DNA from 4 places in the Gracilibacillus marinus genome. Region 1 is predicted to be linked to each of the others. Evidence: riboswitches for the same ligand, from Rfam matches in the RefSeq annotation. Region 1 holds a riboswitch; each other region holds the start of a gene.
What was found. Region 1 has a riboswitch for S-adenosylmethionine ahead of ACFOZ1_RS04185 (methionine biosynthesis PLP-dependent protein). Riboswitches for the same ligand answer to the same signal wherever they lie in the genome.

Region 1 (5,459 bases):
CGCTAATTCCAGAAGTGATACCAGGCACGATTTCAAATGGGATATTTTCTCTACTAAGTACTTGGCCTTCTTCTCCACCACGACCAAAAATGAATGGGTCGCCACCTTTTAATCTTGTCACAACTTTTCCTTGTTTTGCATAGAAAACGAGCAAACGATGAATCTCATCTTGAATTACACCATGTAATTTCGGTTCTTTCCCACAAAAAATGAGTTCCGCACCTTCTTTTGCTTCTTCTAATAAATCCATATTTATTAAACGATCATATAATATTACATCCGCTTCTTGAATTGCGCGCAACCCTTTAACTGTAATCAATTCTTTGTCCCCAGGTCCCGCTCCAACTATATATACTTTACTCATTCGCCTGCCATTCCCTTCCGATTTTTTTGTCAACTTTTACTTCATACTTTAATAATACAAAAGTTATGACGATTGTGAGTATTAATAATGTCACAGTATAGAAAGATTTTTGTACAAAAATTTCTGTTAAGCTATACGCGATGACTAATGAAATCACAGGTGACGTTACCCATACCTTTACAATTTGATGAATAATACGCTGTTTCCATACGAGTTTCCAGCTTTTTGTTGCGCTAATTCCAACAATTGCTGTTGTCGTTACTTGTGTCATTGGAATTGGCATACCGAAAAATGAAGCAATAATGACTAATACTCCTGTTGTACTTGAAATAACCACACCATTTGCTAATGATAGATTGGTAATCTTCTTTGCATTTGTTTCTAGTACTTTTCCACCAAATAAGAAACTACCAAATGCGACAACAATCGCCAATAATGGCAAACCTACTTCCATTGAGACAATACTTGCACCAACTAATGGTCCTAGTGCATTTGCTACATTATTCATTCCTGCAGCAATTGCTTCGAAAAATCCTGTAATTAATAATAGAATTGCTAATACTTTGTGCGGGATTTTCCATTTAATCCGATGCCCTATTTTTACTCGTAACTTCTCAAACGTATACGTAATTAAAAAAGCAATGAATGGAATGATTAACCATAGACTTACAATTTGTATGACATTTGTGACATATAATTGTTGAAAAGAAATTCCGATACCAACAATTGCACCAACCGTTACTTCACTTGTTGACAATGGAATTCCTATATAATTCGTAATGAGTAACGTCCCTCCAGCTACAAGTAAGATAATTGCAGCAATTGGTACATCAATAATTTCTTCAGAGATGATTCCTTTACCTAATGTGTTCGTCACATGCTGACCGCCCCATAATGCACCAACAATCGCACCAATCCCTGCTAAAAAAAGAGCCATTCTTCTTTTTTTAATGACTTTTGCACCATAGACAACGCCCATGCTTGCGGCAGAACCACTTGCTCCTATATTAAAGGCAAACAGACAAGCTGCTAATATCGCAATTGTAACTAACATATCCATTCCTACTTCCTCATTTAGATTATATGTGCAGAACATTCTTTAGTTTGCAAAAAAACTCCTACTCTTGGCAAAGGTAGAAGTTCATCTCTACATCTTATCTACCAAGTTCATATCCTTGCTGGAATTAGCACAGTGCATTTTGCCTGTTGCTGAGATTTCCTCGGGCCAGTCCCTCCATCTCTCACGATAAGAATTTATCTAATTTTCGAAAAAATGAAACAATGATTTGTATTGAATATAATGGCAATTAATTCGATTGTCAATATACATTTCTTCCCTATAATAGCGGAAAATAGCTAAAAACCCTTATATCCCATGCATTTACTAGGTTTTAAATTTTTTTTATTTTTTTATTGAATTCTCATGCAATAAGATGTATGATGTATTGTATAGTATTTCCATAAAAACTAAATAGTTGTATACACTTATCAAGAGAGGTTAAGGGACTGGCCCAGTGATGCCTCAGCAACCAGCATGTTTTTTGTGCATGGTGCTAATTCCAGACGGTATATTTATACCAAAGATAAGGAGAAAATAAACCTTACGTAACAAGAGGCATTCTTCTTATCTAGAAGTGCGCCTCTTTTTTGTATTTTTTTTAACTTTTTTACAAGTGTATAGAAATAGAATATGAAATGACATTAGAAAGTGAGTGGTCTTTGTGAAACATTTAGAAACAATTCTTGCCCAAATAGGCAATCGTACAGATCCTAGAACAGGTGCCGTGGAAGCTCCAATCTATTTATCTACTGCATATCAACATCAAACAATTGGTCAATCGACTGGTTTTGATTACACAAGAACAAAAAATCCAACACGTGATGTCGTAGAGTCAGCAATTTGTGAGTTAGAAAATGGCACGAGAGGATTTGCATGTTCATCAGGTATGGCAGCAATTCAATTGGTACTTTCTTTATTCAAACATGGCGACCATATTCTCGTGACAGAAGATGTGTATGGTGGTAGTTATCGTTTATTTCAACAATTTGAACAATTATATGGAATTAAACCAATCTACGTCACACCAGATGAAATCGAAACATCAATCACGGAAGAAACAAGGGCAATTTTTATCGAGTCTCCAACTAATCCATTACTAATCGAGTTAGATTTAGATGAAATCGCAACAATTGCCAAAAAACATGACCTATTATTCATTGTGGATAATACCTTCTACACACCATATATACAAAAACCTATATCTAATGGCGCAGATATTGTTGTGCACTCAGGAACAAAATACCTGGGCGGTCACAATGATGTATTGGCAGGATTAGTTGTTGTAAAGGGTGAGCAATTAGCAGAAAAAATAACGTACTTACATAATGCTATTGGCGCAGTTCTTTCTCCATTTGATTCGATGTTGTTAGCGCGAGGAATGAAGACATTGAGTCTACGAGTAGAGAGACAACAAGAAAATGCTAGAGAGCTAGCAAAGTATTTACGTTCCCATGAACTCGTTACAGATGTGTTGTATCCAGGGAAAGGCGCAATGCTAAGCTTCCGTATAGAAGATAAGCGAATGGTTAAACCATTTTTAGAAAATCTGTCTACTATTCTATTTGCAGAAAGCTTAGGTGGTGTGGAAAGTTTCATCACATACCCGACTACACAAACACATGCAGACATTCCATTTGAAGAACGTGAGCGACGTGGTGTCTGTGAACGATTATTACGCTTCTCTGTAGGGATTGAGCATGTGGAAGATTTGAAGCGAGACTTAGATCAAGCATTACTGAAAAGCAAGGAGGAATTGGCACATGTCTAAACATCAATTTGATACAAAAGTCATCCATGCAGGAGTACAAAGAGGATTTCAAGAGAGAAAAACAGGTGCTGTAAATCCACCTATTTACCAATCTTCTACCTTTCACCAAGACCAATTAAATCAGTTCGGTCCATTTGATTATAGCCGCTCAGGTAATCCGACTCGCGAGCTAGTGGAAGAAACGATTGCGGTATTAGAAAATGGCTACAAAGGATTTGCCTTTGCATCTGGCATGGCTGCAATATCTAGTGCTTTTCTATTACTAGAATCAGGTGACCATGTTGTGATTACAAAAGACGTCTATGGCGGAACATTTCGCTTTGTGAGTCAGCTTTTAACACAATTTTCTGTTGATCATACCTTTGTAGATATGACAAATATAGAAGAAATCGAAAAAGCTATCCAACCTAATACGAAAGTCATCTATATCGAAACACCAGCAAACCCTTTGTTACAAGTAACGGATATCCGAGCAGTTGTCGCATTAGCAAAGGCAAACAATGCATTAACATTTCTTGATAATACATTTATGACACCACTCTACCAGAACCCGCTAGACTTAGGTGTCGATATTGTACTGCATAGTGCGACGAAGTTCTTATCAGGACATAGTGATATTATCGCAGGCTTAGCAGTGACGAATGATGAGGAATTGGCGAAAAAACTTCAATTTGCACAGAATACATTTGGAGCAATTCTTGGGGCTCATGATAGTTTTACATTATTACAAGGAATGAAAACACTGGAGACACGATTAGAAAAATCGACAAAATCCGCAACACAAATTGCAGAAATTCTTGCAAACCATGACGCCATTGAAAAAGTGTATTATCCAGGATTAGCATCACACAAAGGACATGACATTCATTTTAGCCAAGCAACAAGTGGTGGTGCTGTATTATCCTTTTTATTAGATGAAAAGATAGACAGCAACCGATTTGTTGAGCAACTCGAACTCCCTGTGTTTGCGGTTAGCCTAGGTGCAGTTGAATCAATCTTGTCCCATCCTGCTACAATGTCACATGCTGCGATGCCACCACATGAGCGCCAGGCTCGCGGTATTGATGATCGACTTTTCCGCTTATCTGTTGGGATTGAAAATGTTGATGATTTAATTGAAGATTTGCAGCAAGCACTAAAGCAAGCGGCTCTAGTTAAAAATGCTTAAACAACAAAAAGTCAACCCATTCCAAGTCATATATATATATTGGAATGGGTTGATTTTATTAGATATCTCACTAACTTCGGGCGATATATTCTCGCTAAGGGTAGATATAGTGAAATATCTACCCACCACATTTATTTATCGCCCTAAATTGAGAATAACACGGGCGATATCTCTTATTATCTACATATATAGCACACTGTTAAGGGGGATAATTAATTTATCTCATCATTAACTCCATTTCTCCAACGCTCATGAGAGATAATCACCCAAACTCTGCCGCACGATAATTATGTGGATCAATTTTTCGTAATATTGCTAATTCTTGTGTTGTTGGAGCTTTAGTATATCGAATTTCATCATACAATAACGGAAAACCCGTGTTTTCTTGCACTTCTTCAATGGTTGTATGTGGGTGAATTGAATCCAAGTGCAGCTTACCATCCCTATATTCAAATACACACAATGGCGTGATAATCTTCCAAAGGTTCCCCCTTGTTGTAACAAAGTCCACTTGCTCAACAAATGTCCTTGTATCATGTTTGGTTCGCCATATAATTGCCTTTTTCGCTGTTGGAATTAATACAGCACTACCTGCACCACCAGGAAGGCGTACTTTTGGCTTTTCGTAATCCCCAATGACAGATGCGTTCACATTCCCATTGATATCAAATTGCACTCCACCTAGAAATGCAACATCCAGCTTTCCACGCATCGACAAATCAAAGATCTCCTCTAACGGGAAATAAGCTTCCCCTAATTCGACTAAATCTGCACCTGCAGAGGAATAGGACGACTTTTTAACGGAAGATGGATTAACCCCACCAGGGATATTTAAATGAACCAAGTTCGGAGCATGCAATTGTCGAGCAAGATGCATGGCAACCATAGGCATTTGGGAGGACACTCCATGAAAAACAGTTTCACCATCTAGTAACATGTTCGCAATCGTACATGTCATTAAATCACTTATTGAATCGTTCGCTGCCATGCATGTGTCCCCCTGTCCTGATTCGTGTACTTATCGACATACCCCTTAATTGCGGATATATCCTTAAGCCCCAAAAACTCTCTTAAAGAAACATCATCTACATCATATTTA
Region 2 (5,459 bases), on a different contig from region 1:
AGTACAACATGATAAAATCTATTTAAAGGTTGTAGCATTTGGCCAAGATTTATCCTTTTATTATGGAGAAAGTCAAGCTAACTATCAATTACTTTGTGATCAGATAGATGGGCGAATTTTGAGTACAGATGTAGCGGGGGGCTTTGTTGGTACTCAAATTGGCTTATATGCAAGTAGTAATGGAGAAAAGTCAGACAACAAAGCATATTTTGATTGGTTTGAATATAGTTCTATCTAAGACGTTGTTTGCTTATCTATAACCTTTTTAAAAGATGAAGCCTTACGTGTATTTTCTTAAAATAGGGGAATATATAGATGTAGAGACATAAAAATAATCCACTCATCGAATAATGAGTATGTGAGGATTTTTTTAAGACATCAGAAAGGTTGATTGAAATGAAAAAGGTTATAGGACTTAGCCTACTTTTATTACTACTTGCAGCGTGTAGTGCAGATAATAATGGAAGTGCAGAAGAAGTGAAAGTAGATGCAACGACACAAGAAGATGAGGAAACAGAAGTAGAAAATACAGCAAACGAATCGGAAGAACAGAAAGAATTAGCTATTATTAAAGAACATATTGATGTGGATGCGTACGAAATGAAAATAGAAGAAGATAATCCACATACACGAGTAATGTTCTTTATTGATGAGAATGACGAAAAAGTGTATAAAACCGTATTGGTCAAAGATACGAATAGATTAAAGATCATTCATTTAGGTGAGGAAGGTCTACTTTTTAATGATACTATTCCTTCTTAATGAAAATAGAAAGAGATAGCTTCTGTATATTGCAGGAGCTATTTTTTTGTATGTTAAAAATGGAATTGATTGTGATTCTATTCTTTCGTTTTTCTCTCGCTTTTTGGGGAATATAATACTAAACAGCTAAAAGGAGAGTTATATAAATGGAAAACAACCATCCAATGCCTAAAGAAAAAGGTATCGATCATACGATTCAATTGTTAAAAGAAGGCTATCATTTTATTATGAATCGAAAGGAAAAGTTCGATTCAAGAGTGTTTGAAACACATTTACTTGGTGAAAAAGCGATTTGTTTAGTTGGTAAAGAAGAAGCGGAATTATTTTATGATGAAACAAAATTCACTAGGAAAGATGCTGCTCCAAGCAGAGTGAAAAAAACTTTATTTGGAGAAGGTGGTGTGCAAGGATTAGATGATGCGCCCCATCACCATCGGAAAGCAATGTTTATGTCTCTTATGACAGAAGAAAAATTACAACAACTCAAGCAATTAACGAAAGAAGAATGGGAGAAAGAATTTCGTCAGATACAAGATGAAAATATTGTAGTATATGAGAAGGCAAAATCCGTTTTAACAAGGGTGGCAATGAAGTGGGTAGAGATTCCGGTAGAGGATACAGAAGCGGATAAGTGGTCAGACGAATTAGCAGATATGTTTGAAAAAGCAGCATCGATTGGACCAAAACATTGGAAGTCGCGCTATTCAAGATCAAAGATGGAGGAATGGATGGAAGATTGGATAGAAAAAGTACGGTCAGGAAAAGTAAGTATTTCCGAAAGTGCACCACTATACCAATTTTCTTTTCACAAAGATCTAGATGGAGAATTACTCGATAAACAGATCGTAGCAGTGGAACTATTGAACTTATTACGTCCAATCGTTGCAATTGCTGTCTATATTGATTTATTGATGCTTGCGATGCATGACAATAAAGACGAAGTTGCCCAAATGAATATAGATGATGAGAAACAAGTAACAAATTTCATTCAGGAAGTAAGAAGATTTTATCCTTTCTTCCCATTTGCAGGAGCAAGAGTGAAAGAGACATTTACTTGGAATGGGTATGTATTTGAAGAAGGTACACTTACTTTATTAGATTTATACGGGACAAATCATGATCCTGCTATATGGGAAAATCCAAACCAATTTCAACCATCACGATTCCATGATTGGAGCAGAAGTCCATTTGATTTCATTCCACAAGGTGGTGGCGAATATCTGATTGGTCATCGATGTGCAGGAGAATGGATTACAGTAGATATATTGAAAACAACAATAAAATTTTTCGTACAACAATTAGCATTTACTTATCCTAAACAGAAATTTGAGTATGACAATAATGATATACCACCATTACCTAAATGTGAGATTCGATTGCGTGCATAAGTATTCCTATTTGTCTATAGACTGAGAAACGGGTAAAATGGGTGAGAGAATATAAAGGTAGGTGTCATATGAATGGAATCGAAACAAAATAATTCCTTACCACCAAAAACTTGCTCCATCGACCGTTTGATTACAATTCAATCAGATATAGATAAAGTATTAGAAGGAAAAAAAACAGCTACGAGAAGAAATGGTCGATATGCAGATATCGGTGAGATTATGGTATTAGAAAATCGTTCATTTCAAATTGATCGAGTGTACGAACAAACGCTAGGTGAGCTAACAGACGAGGATGCGTTAAGAGAAGGATATGAGAATTTGGAACAATATAAAGAATCTATTCTTGCAATGCATCCAGGTATGCCATGGGTCCCTAAAATGAGAGTGTGGGTACATGAATTTAGCGAAATGACAGAATAAGAAATTGCAAAAGTTTATATAGGTTAAGTTTAATTGATAAACAAAATGGTGTGGATTATTAATGGAAACAAAAAAATCTACGCCATTTTTCTTTGGATATAAAAACCTAGTATTTCTATATGGATAGCGATTACAAAATAAAAATACTGAAAATTTCCAAAATTTAAATTTAACTAATTGCATTGACAATCAATTATATTTCTAATAGAATTACAACATTCACAAAAAATTTCATACAATCATACATCATGATTCTTATCTAGAGAGGTGGAGGGACTGGCCCTGTGAAACCTCGGCAACGGGTTTTATTCAATATATTGAATAAAAAGAGCGTGCCAATTCCATCAAGTATACAAGAAATGTTACTTGAAAGATAAGAAGAGCTAAAGAGACTATACGTATAACGAATCTCCTCTTCTTATCTTGAAGTGGGGATTTTTTTATTGCATAAAATAAGTAATTTTTATATAAATAATTATTTGACTATTTCCTCAACTAAGAATCCTACAAATTTTCAGAAAGAGTGATAACAATGATTGACTTCCAGCATGTGACAAAAAAGTATACAACTAATGATAAAACAATTACAGCTGTCAACGATGTAAACTTAGTTGTACAACGTGGAGAAATATTCGGTGTAATTGGTTTTAGTGGAGCGGGTAAAAGTACATTAATCAGATGTGTGAATTTACTTGAAAGACCAACAGAAGGAAAGATACTAGTTAACCAAAAAGATTTACTCACATTATCTCAAAAGGAATTACGAGATGTGCGTCGAAAGATTGGAATGATTTTTCAACATTTTAATCTATTAGAATCAAAAACAGTCTTTCATAATGTGGGGTTTCCTTTATCACTAGCAGGTGTACCAAAACAAGAAATCAAAAGAAAAGTAGAATCATTACTAGAATTTGTTGGACTAGCTGACAAAGCAAATCATTACCCAGAGCAATTATCTGGTGGGCAAAAGCAACGTGTCGGTATAGCAAGAGCATTAGCTACAGACCCTGAAATACTGTTGTGTGATGAAGCAACGTCTGCATTAGATCCACAAACAACTAGTTCCATACTAGATTTATTAAGAAAAGTAAGAGAAGAATACCATATTACCATTTTAATGATTACACACGAAATGCAAGTCATTAAAGAAATATGTGACAAAGTTGCTGTGATGGAAAATGGAAAGGTAATTGAAGAAGGGACCATTTTTGATGTATTTTCAAATCCAAAGCAACAGACAACTCGCAATTTTGTAAAAACAGTGATGAATGATGAGCTACCTGCATCTGTCTTAGAGAAGATATATCATCCTAAAGATAATAGTAAAGTATATCGATTAATATTTGTCGAAGATTCTACAGAGATTCCTTTAATTTCTGAAGTTGCTAAGAAGTTCGATGTGCATACAAACATATTATTTGGACAAATCATTGAATTACAACATCAACCTTTTGGAAATTTAATTGTTGAGTTACAAGGTGCGACAGTTGAGATAGAAGCAGCCTATGAATACATGAAACAACGCGTATCAATAGAGGAGGTGAAAGAGAATGGATATTAAATTATCGACATTTTGGCCAAATATATGGGAAGCAACGATACAAACATTACAAATGGTTGGCTTTTCACTATTATTTTCTTTACTTATTGGTATCCCGCTTGGAATTATTTTAGTTATTACAAGACCAGGAAATATAATTGGAAACCAAACTTTCTTTTTCATATTAAATGGAGTGATTAACTTTTTACGATCCATTCCTTTTATTATTTTAATGGTAGCAATTATTCCATTTACTAGAATTATAATTGGTACAACAATAGGAACAGCAGCTGCAGTAGTGCCATTAGTTGTATATGCAGCGCCATATATCGCAAGGTTGGTGGAAAGTAGCTTATTAGAAGTCTCACCAGGAGTCATCGAAGCAGCGGAAGCAATGGGGGCAAAACCTCATCAGATTATATTTCGTGTGTTAGTTCCAGAAGCATTTAGTTCATTAATTCTTAATATAACCATCGCAACAATTGGTTTAATCGGTGCTTCCGCAATGGCAGGTGCTGTAGGTGGTGGTGGCTTAGGTGACTTAGCGATCGCATATGGATATCAACGTTTTGAAACAGATATTATGATTGTCACTGTATTATTATTAGTTGTATTCGTACAACTTGTGCAATCATTTGGAAATAAATTATCAAAAACATCTAGAAGAAGATAGGAGACATACACATGAAAAGAAGAACTTTGATAGTAGCAGTAGCTATATTATCTATTATTGGTATTTTAGTAGGATGTGGAAAAGAAGCGAGTAAAGAAGAGGAAGTAACATTAAAAGTAGGATTAAATGGATCTGGAGTCCCTATTTGGGAATTTGTAAAAGAGAAAGCGAAAGAGGAAGGCATTAACTTAGAACTAATCGAATTCGCTGATTATGTACGACCAAATATGGCTTTAGCAGATGGTGATATTGATTTAAATGCATTTCAAACCGTTTCCTATTTTGATTCATTTATTGAAGAAAGAAATATTGATTTAGTTCCAATCGCAACAACATTAATTGCACCAATGGGTTTCTATTCTGAAAAAATCAAAGATATTAGTGAAGTGCCAAATAATGCGAAAATCGCACTACCACAAGAAGCGACGAACATGGGACGCGCATTGTTATTAGCAGAACAAGCAGGCTTAATTACACTTGAAGAAGGTTTTGATGGAAATGGTGATTTATCATCCATCACAGAAAATCCTAAAAATATTGAATTTGTACCAGTTGTAGCTGCACAAACACCAAGAGTTCTACCAGATGTAACGGCATCTATTATTAACAATGGTGTTGCTGTAGAAGCAGGTTTTATTCCTGTACAAGATGCAATTTTTATTGAGGATGATAATGC
Region 3 (5,459 bases), 930 kb from region 1:
TAAGCGGACGAGGTTTGTTATTAATCCAATGGTTATCCGAGGGGCATTAGCAATGGTTTGTCTTAATATTGGTGCAAATATAGCCTTTGGAAACATAAATAGTGATATTGCTGGTAAAGATGTAAATGTGGATACACTTGCAATGATTAGTAGTTTGGCTGATATGGCATCATCCTTTTTTGGTGGAGGTCCAGTGGAAGTCGTTATTTCTGCTACCGCTAGTGCACCAAATCCAGTCTGGTCTGGAGTATTAATGATGGCAATTATGGCGATTATCTTACTACTTAAATTACTACCTAAAATCGGTAAATTTATTCCGACAGCTTCTATTGCTGGTTTTTTATTCGTATTAGGTGCGATTGTAACACTACCAGGAAATGCAGCTGCGGCATTAACTACAGGTGAAGGTTCAGAAGGAATTATTGGAGCTATTACTATGGTTGTCACAGCAATAACAGATCCATTTGTTGGTATGTTATCAGGTGTAGTAATACAATTTCTAATGAATCTATTAGGATTTTAAACAAGGGGGAGCATCATGACAGAAGTATATACACTAACTATTGAAGGTCTTGAACGAAAATTACCAATCATTCCAATTAACGATCATTTAAGTATTGCTAGTTTTGTTATTCTAGGAGATACAGAACTCGTGTGTCACGTGGCTCCGTTATTAGCCGAGAAATTGCCTGAAGTAGATTACATTGTGACAGCAGAAGCAAAAGGAATTCCATTAATACACGAATTAACCAGAGTAATTGGCAAAAAGGAATATATCATCGCACGTAAAAGTGTGAAAGCATATATGGAGAATCCGATTGTTCATAAAGTGAACTCGATTACAACAACTAGTGAACAGATTCTTTGTTTAGATGGAAAAGATGCGAAAGTATTACAAGGAAAAAAAGTCGCTTTAGTCGATGATGTGATTAGCACGGGTGAATCTATACAAGCTCTAGAAGAACTTGTACAAGAAGCAGGTGCTGAAGTAGTAGCGAAAGCAGCAATTCTTGCAGAAGGAGATGCGGCAAACCGAGAAGACTTCATTTTCTTAGAGAAATTACCTGTTTTTGTGAAATAATAGCATATAAGAAAACGGAAGATAGGAAGTGAGACTAATACGTTTCACTTTCTATTATTTTTTACAACATCAGTACTAATGTAAGCGATACTTCACTCTCTTACATTAGTAAAATAGCAAAGAGGGAGAAAATGGAGAAATTTAATAATTTCTTACAAAACAAAGAAACTCATCCGTATCCTATGGACTGCTAAGGTAGATTATTCCTTGCTAGATAAAATGATAACGTTTAACATAATAGATAAGGTGGATTGTACGACGTTTTGGAGAAAGTAATTAATCGCTGACAAAGAGGAGAGATTACATGACAATACATATTGGAATAATTGGTACAGGTTCTTTTGCTAGATTACATGCATCTATCGTAAATGAGATGGAAGATGTCGTGATACGTGGCGTTTGTGGTAGATCTCTAGAAAAAGCAGAGCAAATAGCTAAAGACTATCCGCAGGCGAAAGCATATAATGAATTGACGAAAATGTTAGATAATGAACAGATTGATGCTGCTTATATTTGTGTACCACCGTTTGCACACGGCGAAATAGAAGAATTGTTGGTAGAGAGAGGTATACCATTTTTTGTGGAAAAACCATTATCGACAAATATAGAAATACCTACAACGATACTTAACAAGATAAAAGAGAAGCAATTATTGACATCTGTCGGTTACCACTTTAGATATTTACATGGAACAAGGAAGGCAAAAGAATTATTACAAGATTGTACAATTGGTATGGCAATCGGTTATTGGATGGGTACAATGCCTGAGGTGAGTTGGTGGAGAAAAAATGAGACATCAGGAGGCCAATTTGTAGAGCAAACCACACATATTGTCGATTTAGTTAGATATGTATTAGGTGAAGTGGAAGAAGTCAGAGCGGATTTCGCCAAACGAATGCAACCAGCTAAGGCTGAAATAAATGTATCTGATGTAGGCACTGTCACGCTAAAGATGAGTAGTGGTGCTATTGTTACTATCCATAACACCTGTATATTACCAATAGATTATCAGAATGGACTTGATGTTTATACAGATCGTGGCATTTTACGTCTTAATCAACAAGGTTTGCAGGAAGTTAATCAGGATGAGATAAGAGACTATTCTAATGACTCATCTGTCTCACCATATGAAAAAGAATCACAAGCATTTATTCATGCGGTTAGAACGTCTGACTCCTCACAGATTTTATCAACATATGAAGATGCATGGAAAACACAACAAGTAGCAATTGCTGCAAATCAATCTGCAGAACTAGGCCAAAGTATTAAATTAGCTAAATAATTGGATTAGTCAAAAAAATGATACTTGACATCATGCCATAGTTAGGTGTATTCTAATATTTAAATTAAATACCATAAATTTCCTATCAAGAGAGGTGGAGGGACTGGCCCTTTGAAGCCTCGGCAACGGACTATCTGTATGTACCGTGCCAATTCCAGAAGTGTAATGCTTGAAGATAAGAAGAGAGACAGATTGTAGCTGACATTTTGCCCCTTTTCTTATTTAGAAAAGGGTTTTTTGGTTTTTAAAAAAAAATAAAGTATACAGACAGAATTCACGGTAAGTGTCCTATACACTTTAGCATGTGAAGGGGGGAGAAGAATGACGATACAAGGTAACCAACAAGAATTATTAGATGCTTTGCAAAAATTGAAAAGTAAGCAATGGATTGACTTAACACACACGTTTGGGCCTGATTCACCACATTTTTTTGCATTGCCCAAAGCAGAGATTAACCCATTATTTACGCATGAAGATGGCTTCTTTGTACAACAATTTTCGTTTGCAGGACAATATGGAACACATATAGATGCACCGATTCATTTTGTGCCGAATCAACGTTGGCTAGAAGAATTGGAATTAAAAGAGTTAGTATTACCTCTTGTTGTGATTGATAAATCCAAAGAAGCAGCAGAAAACCATGACTATACGGTAACAGTCCATGATATTCAATTGTTTGAAGAAGAATATGGACAAATAGAAGAAGGTACATTTGTTGCATTAAGAACAGATTGGAGCAAACGATGGCCAGATGTGGAGAAATTCGAGAATAAAGATACAGACGGTAATGCACATGCTCCTGGATGGGGATTGGATGCATTGAAATATCTCTTCGAAGAGAGAAACGTGAAAGCAATTGGTCATGAAACGTTTGATACAGACTCTGCAAAGGATGCAAGAGCAAACGGATCGTTAATTGGCGAATATTATGTACTTGAGCAAGATACATATCAAGTGGAGTTATTAACAAATTTAGATAAACTACCTCCAAAAGGCGGTATTATATTTAATATAGTAGCAAAACCAGAAAAGGCAACTGGGTTTCCAGTGCGTTCTTTTGCAATAATACCTTAAAACAAAAAATAGAGAGGATTGATTAACTATGACAAAAACAATAATTAAAGCACCATTTAAAGCAGACCATGTGGGAAGTTTATTACGACCAGAGAGTTTAAAAGAAGCAAATGAGAATTTCAAGGCAGGTAAAATATCCTATGAAGAGTTACGTGCAGTACAAACAAAAGAGATTGAAAGAATTGTAGATAAACAGATTGAAGTAGGGCTAGAGTTAGTAACAGATGGCGAATTTCGTCGTGGATGGTGGCATCTTGACTTTATGGAGCACTTGAATGGATTTGAAGGATATGTTCCGGAAAAAGGACTTCAATTTCATGGTGTGGAGACTGAAAGATATGATGTACGAAATATTGGTAAAGTTTCGTTTAATGCAAATCATCCATTCATTAAAGATTTCATTGAATTTAAAGAAATTGTTGGAGACCGTGCAGTAGCGAAACAAACGATACCAAGTCCTAACCAACTGTTCCATGCAGGTATTCGTAACCAAGAAGTGTATCCAAACTTAGAAGATTATACACAAGATGTGATTGATACATATCGTGATGTAGTAAAAGCATTCTATGATGCAGGCTGTCGTTATCTGCAATTTGATGATGTGTATATTGCAGGATTAAATGCAGAGCAATTGTTTGCATTTGAAAATTTATCGAGACAAGAATTAATTGATTTATCGTTACATGTTGTGAACAGTGTATTAGAGGATAAGCCGGAAGACTTAATTATTACAACACACCTTTGCAGAGGTAACTATCGTTCGACATGGGCATTTGAAGGAAGTTATGCACATATCGCACCGACACTTTTTGCAAAAGAAAAAGTAGATGGATTCTTCTTAGAATATGATGATGATCGTTCGGGTGATTTCCAGCCATTACGTCATATTGCAAAAGAAGATGGACCACATGTTGTATTAGGATTATTCACATCAAAATTCGGTGAACTAGAGGACAAAGAATTGATTCAAGCACGTATAGAAGAAGCGAGTCAATTCGTGTCGAAAGACAAAATCTGCTTAAGCCCACAATGTGGATTTGCTTCTACGCATCACGGAAATATTTTGACAGAAGAAGAACAATGGAATAAATTAGCATACGTAGTGAAGCTTTCAAAAGAATTACTCGGAAATGAATAAAGTATCTATAATAATAGAATCCCTAAGTGCTCTTAAAGATACAGGCACTTGGGGATTCTTGTTTTTTATAATCAGGTATTATTTTTACTGAACAATTGTATAGAGATTAGAACGACGAAGATAAGACATCCAATGATATCTGTATTGCCCTCTGGATACATAAGCAAAAGGCCTGTTATACATGCGATTAGTCGCTCTATCCAATGAAGCTTTCTATACCAAAATCCGATTAACCCAGCTCCTATTGCAATCATTCCTGCGAATGCAGTAATAATAATCCATGTTATGCCTGTAAAAGTTACATCAATCATTAATAATTGTGGTTGAAAGACGAACATGTATGGAATGATAAATGCGGCAATTGCAAGTTTTGTTGCAATAAAACCGGTTCGGATGGGTTCACCACCGGAGATGCCTGTTGCTGCGAATGCGGCGAGCGAGACAGGTGGTGTAATATCGGCAACGATTCCAAAGAAAAAGACAAACATGTGTGCAGCAAGTACCGGAATGAATAATTCATAAGAATCACTTAATGCCATAATTGCAGGTAGTGCGACAGTTGACGTAATTATATAGTTAGCCGTGGTAGGCGATCCCATTCCAAGTAAAATAGATGTAATCATTGTGAAGAATAATGTGAGTAAAATTAATATAGTTGGGTTACTTGTCATCGTTGCAGCCATGTCTACAAGCCCATTCCCGAGCTTTAAGCCAAGTCCTGTCTTTGTCACTACACCAACAATAATCCCTGCACTTGCTGTGGCTGCGGCAACACCTAATGCAGTTCGTGCGCCATCTGTTAACGCTTTGGATAATTTGTCTAATGATAGTTTTCCTTTGTTATTTAATAAAATATTAGTTTCTTTTGAAAGAAGGCTAACAAG
Region 4 (5,459 bases), on a different contig from region 1:
CATTCTCATCTTTATTCTGTACTTCTTCTTTATCCGCACAACCAACTATAAAAGCAAAGAGAACGAATAAATATAAGATTTTTTTCATAGTAATCACCTCATCTATATTTTGTACAATAGCGTCTCTATATAAACATTTTTTTATTTAATATAGTAAATCTTTGTGGACATTGCAATAGTTATGATTTGCAATTTTGAACGAGAATTATTCTATTGCTTTTGATGCTATATCTGTTAGAGTAGATGTTAATAGAGAAGATGGAGGAATATTATGTTTACGAAAATAATGCTTATAGATCAATTAAAAGAAAGTGGTATTAAACAGAATGACACATTACTTGTTCATTCATCGATGAGAGCAATTGGTGATGTAGAAGGAAGAGCGGATACTGTAATAGATGCATTGATGGAGTATTTAACAGATGGTCTTCTAATATTACCAACACATACGTGGGCACAAATGGGGGAAGATTATTTACTATTTGATCCAAAAAAAGAACGAGCATGTGTGGGAATATTACCAAATATTTTTATGAAAAGAAAAAATGTTGTTCGTTCCCTACACCCAACTCATTCCGTTGCTGCTTATGGAAATAAAGCGAACGAGTATATAGATGGGGATGAAAATTGGGATACACCATGTGCAAAAGGTGGTTGCTGGGGGAAACTATACGATATGGATGCAAAAATTTTATTTATCGGTGTTGGAATGGAAAGAAATACCTTTATTCACAGTGTGGAAGAATGGGTCAATGTACCGAATCGTTTATCAGACAAGCGAGTTCCTTTTCAAGTGAAAAAAGATCAAAATTGCATTATAGAACGTCCTGCATATAGACATTATCATCCTAATGGAAGTACATCGGACTATTATGTTAAATTACAACAACCATTTTTAGAGACTGGTGTGATTAAACGAGTGAAGTTCGGTGAGGCCTCTTGCTTTGTCGGTAAAGCAAAAGAAATGGCAAATATGACACTTCAATTTCTAGAAAATGATTTAGACGTATTTGGACATCTGGACCCAATTCCAAGTAGTTGGTATAAATAAATAGAAGTCATTATTTACATTATCTATCGTTTTACAACATGATTATAAAATAAAAGCACCCTATAAGTTAGAGTTCAACTCTAATTATTGGGTGCCATACTATTAATAGAATATCATGTAGAGCTCTTTTGTTTTGGAATATTTAAGGTTATTGCAATAATACCACAACCTAAGAGCAATAATGGGTAAAAGGAGTAAGGCAAGATACTTAATGGTGAAATGGCTGCGATTCCTGCAGCTGCTAATACTTGTCCGCCATACGGCACAAGACCTTGCCATGCTGCAGCAAAAATGTCAAGAAGACTCGCGGATTTTCTAGGATCCACACCATATTGGTCTGCGATATCTTTAGCAAGCGGTCCTGTCATCAGAATGGCAATCGTATTGTTGGCAGTACTAATATCAGCTACACTTACGAGTCCAGCAATACCAAATTCTGCACCTTTCTTAGTATGAATTCTACTCGTCACAAAATGTAATAAGTACGTAATTCCACCATTAAATTGGATTAGTCCAATCAATCCCCCAACGAAAATAGATATAATAGCAATGTCTTGCATATTTATAATCCCTTGAGATGCTGCATGTATGAAAGTCATGCCAGTATAAGAGCCATCTATTAGTCCAATAAAACCTGATAGAAATATACCACCACTTAATACAAGTAAAACGTTCATACCTAAAATGGCTAGAAATAGGACAACAATATATGGTAATACTTTGATTAGTTCATATGTGTATTGTGTATTTGTTTCAATTGAGTTACCTGATGTGATGACCCATAAAATGATAATTGTCAAAATAGCTCCAGGAGTGACGATGAAAAAATTATATTTAAATTTATCACTCATAGAAGTTTGTTGTGTTCTCGCAGCGGCAATTGTTGTGTCTGAAATCATGGATAAATTATCGCCAAACATTGCTCCACCAATAACGGTTGCCATAGCAAGTGTCAATGAAATATCTGTTTGGTCAGCAATGCCAATCCCGATTGGTGCGAGTGCAACAACTGTACCCATTGATGTTCCCATCGTGATGGATATAAAACAACCTATGATAAATAATCCAACCATTAATAAATTTGGTGGAAGCATAGATAGACCAAAATTAACTGTGGCTTCGACAGCTCCCATTCCTTTTGCAACCTCAGAGAAGGCTCCGGCCATTACAAAGATAATGACCATTATCATAATATTTTCATTTCCACAAGCTTTTGCGAATATTTCAACTTTTTTAGTGAAAGATACTTTACGATTGATAAAAAAAGCCATAGCAGATGCAATAATGATTGCTACATTAATTGGCATACTAGAAAAATCTTTCGTAATCAAACCTGTTCCTACAAAAAGCAAAACAAATAGTAATAATGGAAAAAGGGCAAATGCATTACCTTTTTGATTTACTGACATGATAACCCTCCATATTTAAGACAAAAAACCTCTTCTACTAACAAGAAGAGGTTGTATTCCTATTATTTCTTCCTATCTAATCTGGAATGAGCACAGTACTCTATTAAGTGGTTACTGAGGTCTCATCGGGCCAGTCCCTCAACCTTTTTGGATATAATGATATTCATTTTTTTCGAATGCATTTTAGTTTACCTTTAACAAGTGAGGAAAGTCAAGTAGAAATGGTGTCATTCTATTCTTATAGAAGTATGATCAAATAGATTAGAATAATACATTGTTATGAAAAGGTGATTTTGTAAATATACTTGTAGCTATACCAACAAATAGGATTGTAACAAATGAAAGGAATAGTTTGGTTGGAGAAATTAATAATCCGCCTATCAGAATAATGACGAAATCAAGGATAAAGATGACAACACCAGTGTTCATTAGAAGCATTTCTGCAATAATTTGGGCGATTAAATCTGTTCCACCAGTGCTTGTCTTAAAACGAAGCATGATACCAATACCACATCCTATGAATACACCACCTATAATGGAACTAATCAAAGGATGTATCATAGAGAGTGATTGAATAGGTTGGAATACATCAATAAAAAGAGAAGAGATAAGTAAACCATGCATACTATTATAAAAGTAAGATTTGTTATAGAACCATGCAATCATAAAAATGGGGATACTGATTACTATAATCATTAGTCCTGTTTTTAGTCCCATTATATAATGCAAGATTAGTCCAATACCAATTACACCCCCATCCAGTACTTCGTGCGGGATTAAGTAGATATTGATTCCGAGTGCCACAAATAAACTCCCAATGAATATACTTAAACATTTCTTGAAATAGTACATACTAGTCTAATCCCTTCTATTTCGCTAAACAGAAACTTTTTTAATAAGTTCGCCCTGTTTGTTTAATGTATATGAGAAAATGTAGAGATTAGAAATAACAATCTTATTTAGTCTTTTTTTGATCTTCGTCAAACATTATTTCTAATAATGCAAGTAACAATGCAAGTGACCACTCCATTTGTAATGATAGAAAAATAGATTGCATATAACTATCAACAATATAGAAAGTGAACCAATTTGCGATGGACTCAATACTTAAACGAAAAAGAAATTGAAAATGTTTTGTGCGTATAAATGGTAAGGAGAATAAATATACCATTTTAAAGAATAATTCAATGAAAATACCTACTAGAAAAATATTGATAACAAATAATGCTAATGAATAGAAAGAATCATAATGAATTCCTAACAAATTAAATAAGCCGACTAAACCAAAAAAATAAATTCCCCATAACAAACCAAATCCTATTAATATAAGTGCGGTAATAACAATTATAGTGACAATTTTTTGCTTTTTATTTGATGTAGACATTTTTAATACCTTTCTTCTCATGAAATATAATAGAGTGCCATTAGCTAAAAAACGGATGAAGAGACACTTACTTATCTTAACATGTAATGCATTAAAGTTGGATAATTATGTTATAATTAGTATTGGGAGGAATAATTTTGATAACGATTACGCTAATTAGACATGGAAGGTCACTTATAGAAAGTAAACATAAATTAACTGCAAATGAGTATACAGAATGGGTAGAATTATACGATAAAAGTGGTGTAGTAGTAGAAAATACATATCCAGAAGAAACAATTCGTACCATCATGAAGGCTAATATAATTGTTACAAGTGACTTATCACGGTCTATTTGCTCAGCTAGACAAATTTGTGAAAATAAAGAAAGGGAATCATTTTCTATTTTCAGAGAGTTAGAGCTACCGACACTCTCAGTAAAGAAGATAAAATTTACACCGAAGACTTGGACTTTACTAGCTAGAATAGCATATTTTTTAGGATATTCTCATAAATGTGAATCACATAAAGATGCACAAGTGAGAGCAGTGAATGCAGCAAAACAATTGATTGAAATGGCGAATCAGCATCAATCAATTGTTTTGCTTGGTCATGGTTTATTCAACAAATATATCGCCAGACAATTAAGAAAAGAAGGATTCAAAGGGAAAAGGTACACATCTTCTATACATTGGAGTAGTACAACATATAGGAAGGGGAATGACGATGACATCAACAATGATTAAGGAGTTAAAAACAGATGGTGAAATAGAGTCATCATTTAATATTATGAAACAATTACGCACACATCTTAACTTACAATCATATGTAAAATTAGTGGCGGCAGCAAGAAAAGAGAATCAATATCGGATTTTTGCACTATATAAGAAAGAAGAAATGTTAGCATTAGTCGGATTTATGCCAATGATTACATTGTATTACGGAGAGTATATTTGGGTGTGTGATCTTGTAACAGATGATAATAATCGTTCAAATGGATATGGAAATGTGTTACTGTCTTATGTACATCAATGGGCGAAGGAGAACCATTATCATACTGTCGCGCTATCATCAGGATTAGCACGTACAGATGCACATCGTTTTTATGAAGAGAAAATGGGATATGATAAAGTGAGTTTTGTTTTTAAAAAAGATATGGAATAATAATAAATATATATTATATAGACTGGATGCTAAAAAACACTCTCATTATTGACTAAAATGTAAGAGGGTGTTAAGATTAACTGACGACCGTTCGGAAGGGTGATACGATGACAGCAAACGAAATCAAACAAATAGCATTAGTGCATTTTGCAAAGAATGGCTATGAAGGAGCTTCACTTTCGCAAATAGCAAAAGATGTTGGGATAAAAAAACAATCCATTTATACTCATTTTAATGGAAAAGATGACTTGTATCTTCATTTGTGTAAAGAAACGTATGAGAGAGAAGTTATTTTTGTGTCTGAATTTATTAACAAATATAAGAAGGAATCTATTTCAACTTTTTTATATACTTTTTTAGTAGATTGTACAAAAAGGTATGAAGAAGATATCCATGCAAAATTTTGGATTCGTAATGCCATCTATCCTCCTAAACATTTGAATGAGGAAATCATGGAATATGTATACAATTA

Region 2: another riboswitch for S-adenosylmethionine. It lies ahead of ACFOZ1_RS14015 (methionine ABC transporter ATP-binding protein); the one in region 1 lies ahead of ACFOZ1_RS04185 (methionine biosynthesis PLP-dependent protein).
Region 3: another riboswitch for S-adenosylmethionine. It lies ahead of ACFOZ1_RS00155 (cyclase family protein); the one in region 1 lies ahead of ACFOZ1_RS04185 (methionine biosynthesis PLP-dependent protein).
Region 4: another riboswitch for S-adenosylmethionine. It lies ahead of ACFOZ1_RS11570 (Na+/H+ antiporter NhaC family protein); the one in region 1 lies ahead of ACFOZ1_RS04185 (methionine biosynthesis PLP-dependent protein).

What each region holds. Positions count from the first base shown of each region.
Region 1 covers NZ_JBHSDV010000001.1:953,207-958,665, reverse strand. Annotated here, with positions in the region: gene cobA (uroporphyrinogen-III C-methyltransferase) at 1-364, opposite strand, end outside; gene ACFOZ1_RS04190 (inorganic phosphate transporter) at 357-1,424, opposite strand; SAM riboswitch class I at 1,516-1,617, opposite strand; SAM riboswitch class I at 1,847-1,954, shown strand; gene ACFOZ1_RS04185 (methionine biosynthesis PLP-dependent protein) at 2,086-3,192, shown strand; gene ACFOZ1_RS04180 (aminotransferase class V-fold PLP-dependent enzyme) at 3,185-4,360, shown strand; gene ACFOZ1_RS04175 (CoA-transferase subunit beta) at 4,623-5,348, opposite strand; gene ACFOZ1_RS04170 (CoA transferase subunit A) at 5,327-5,459, opposite strand, start outside.
Region 2 covers NZ_JBHSDV010000005.1:97,909-103,367, reverse strand. Annotated here, with positions in the region: gene ACFOZ1_RS14035 (glycoside hydrolase family 43 protein) at 1-238, shown strand, start outside; gene ACFOZ1_RS14030 (hypothetical protein) at 397-762, shown strand; gene ACFOZ1_RS14025 (cytochrome P450) at 909-2,150, shown strand; gene ACFOZ1_RS14020 (ASCH domain-containing protein) at 2,223-2,570, shown strand; SAM riboswitch class I at 2,823-2,950, shown strand; gene ACFOZ1_RS14015 (methionine ABC transporter ATP-binding protein) at 3,103-4,131, shown strand; gene ACFOZ1_RS14010 (methionine ABC transporter permease) at 4,121-4,783, shown strand; gene ACFOZ1_RS14005 (MetQ/NlpA family ABC transporter substrate-binding protein) at 4,795-5,459, shown strand, end outside.
Region 3 covers NZ_JBHSDV010000001.1:18,558-24,016, forward strand. Annotated here, with positions in the region: gene ACFOZ1_RS00140 (NCS2 family permease) at 1-523, shown strand, start outside; gene ACFOZ1_RS00145 (phosphoribosyltransferase family protein) at 539-1,081, shown strand; gene ACFOZ1_RS00150 (Gfo/Idh/MocA family protein) at 1,386-2,363, shown strand; SAM riboswitch class I at 2,443-2,545, shown strand; gene ACFOZ1_RS00155 (cyclase family protein) at 2,685-3,437, shown strand; gene ACFOZ1_RS00160 (5-methyltetrahydropteroyltriglutamate--homocysteine S-methyltransferase) at 3,466-4,575, shown strand; gene ACFOZ1_RS00165 (TRAP transporter permease) at 4,647-5,459, opposite strand, start outside.
Region 4 covers NZ_JBHSDV010000003.1:260,784-266,242, forward strand. Annotated here, with positions in the region: gene ACFOZ1_RS11560 (YusW family protein) at 1-88, opposite strand, end outside; gene ACFOZ1_RS11565 (AAC(3) family N-acetyltransferase) at 272-1,051, shown strand; gene ACFOZ1_RS11570 (Na+/H+ antiporter NhaC family protein) at 1,165-2,460, opposite strand; SAM riboswitch class I at 2,522-2,618, opposite strand; gene ACFOZ1_RS11575 (YitT family protein) at 2,722-3,312, opposite strand; gene ACFOZ1_RS11580 (YrvL family regulatory protein) at 3,416-3,844, opposite strand; gene ACFOZ1_RS11585 (histidine phosphatase family protein) at 3,982-4,569, shown strand; gene ACFOZ1_RS11590 (GNAT family N-acetyltransferase) at 4,544-4,987, shown strand; gene ACFOZ1_RS11595 (TetR/AcrR family transcriptional regulator) at 5,095-5,459, shown strand, end outside.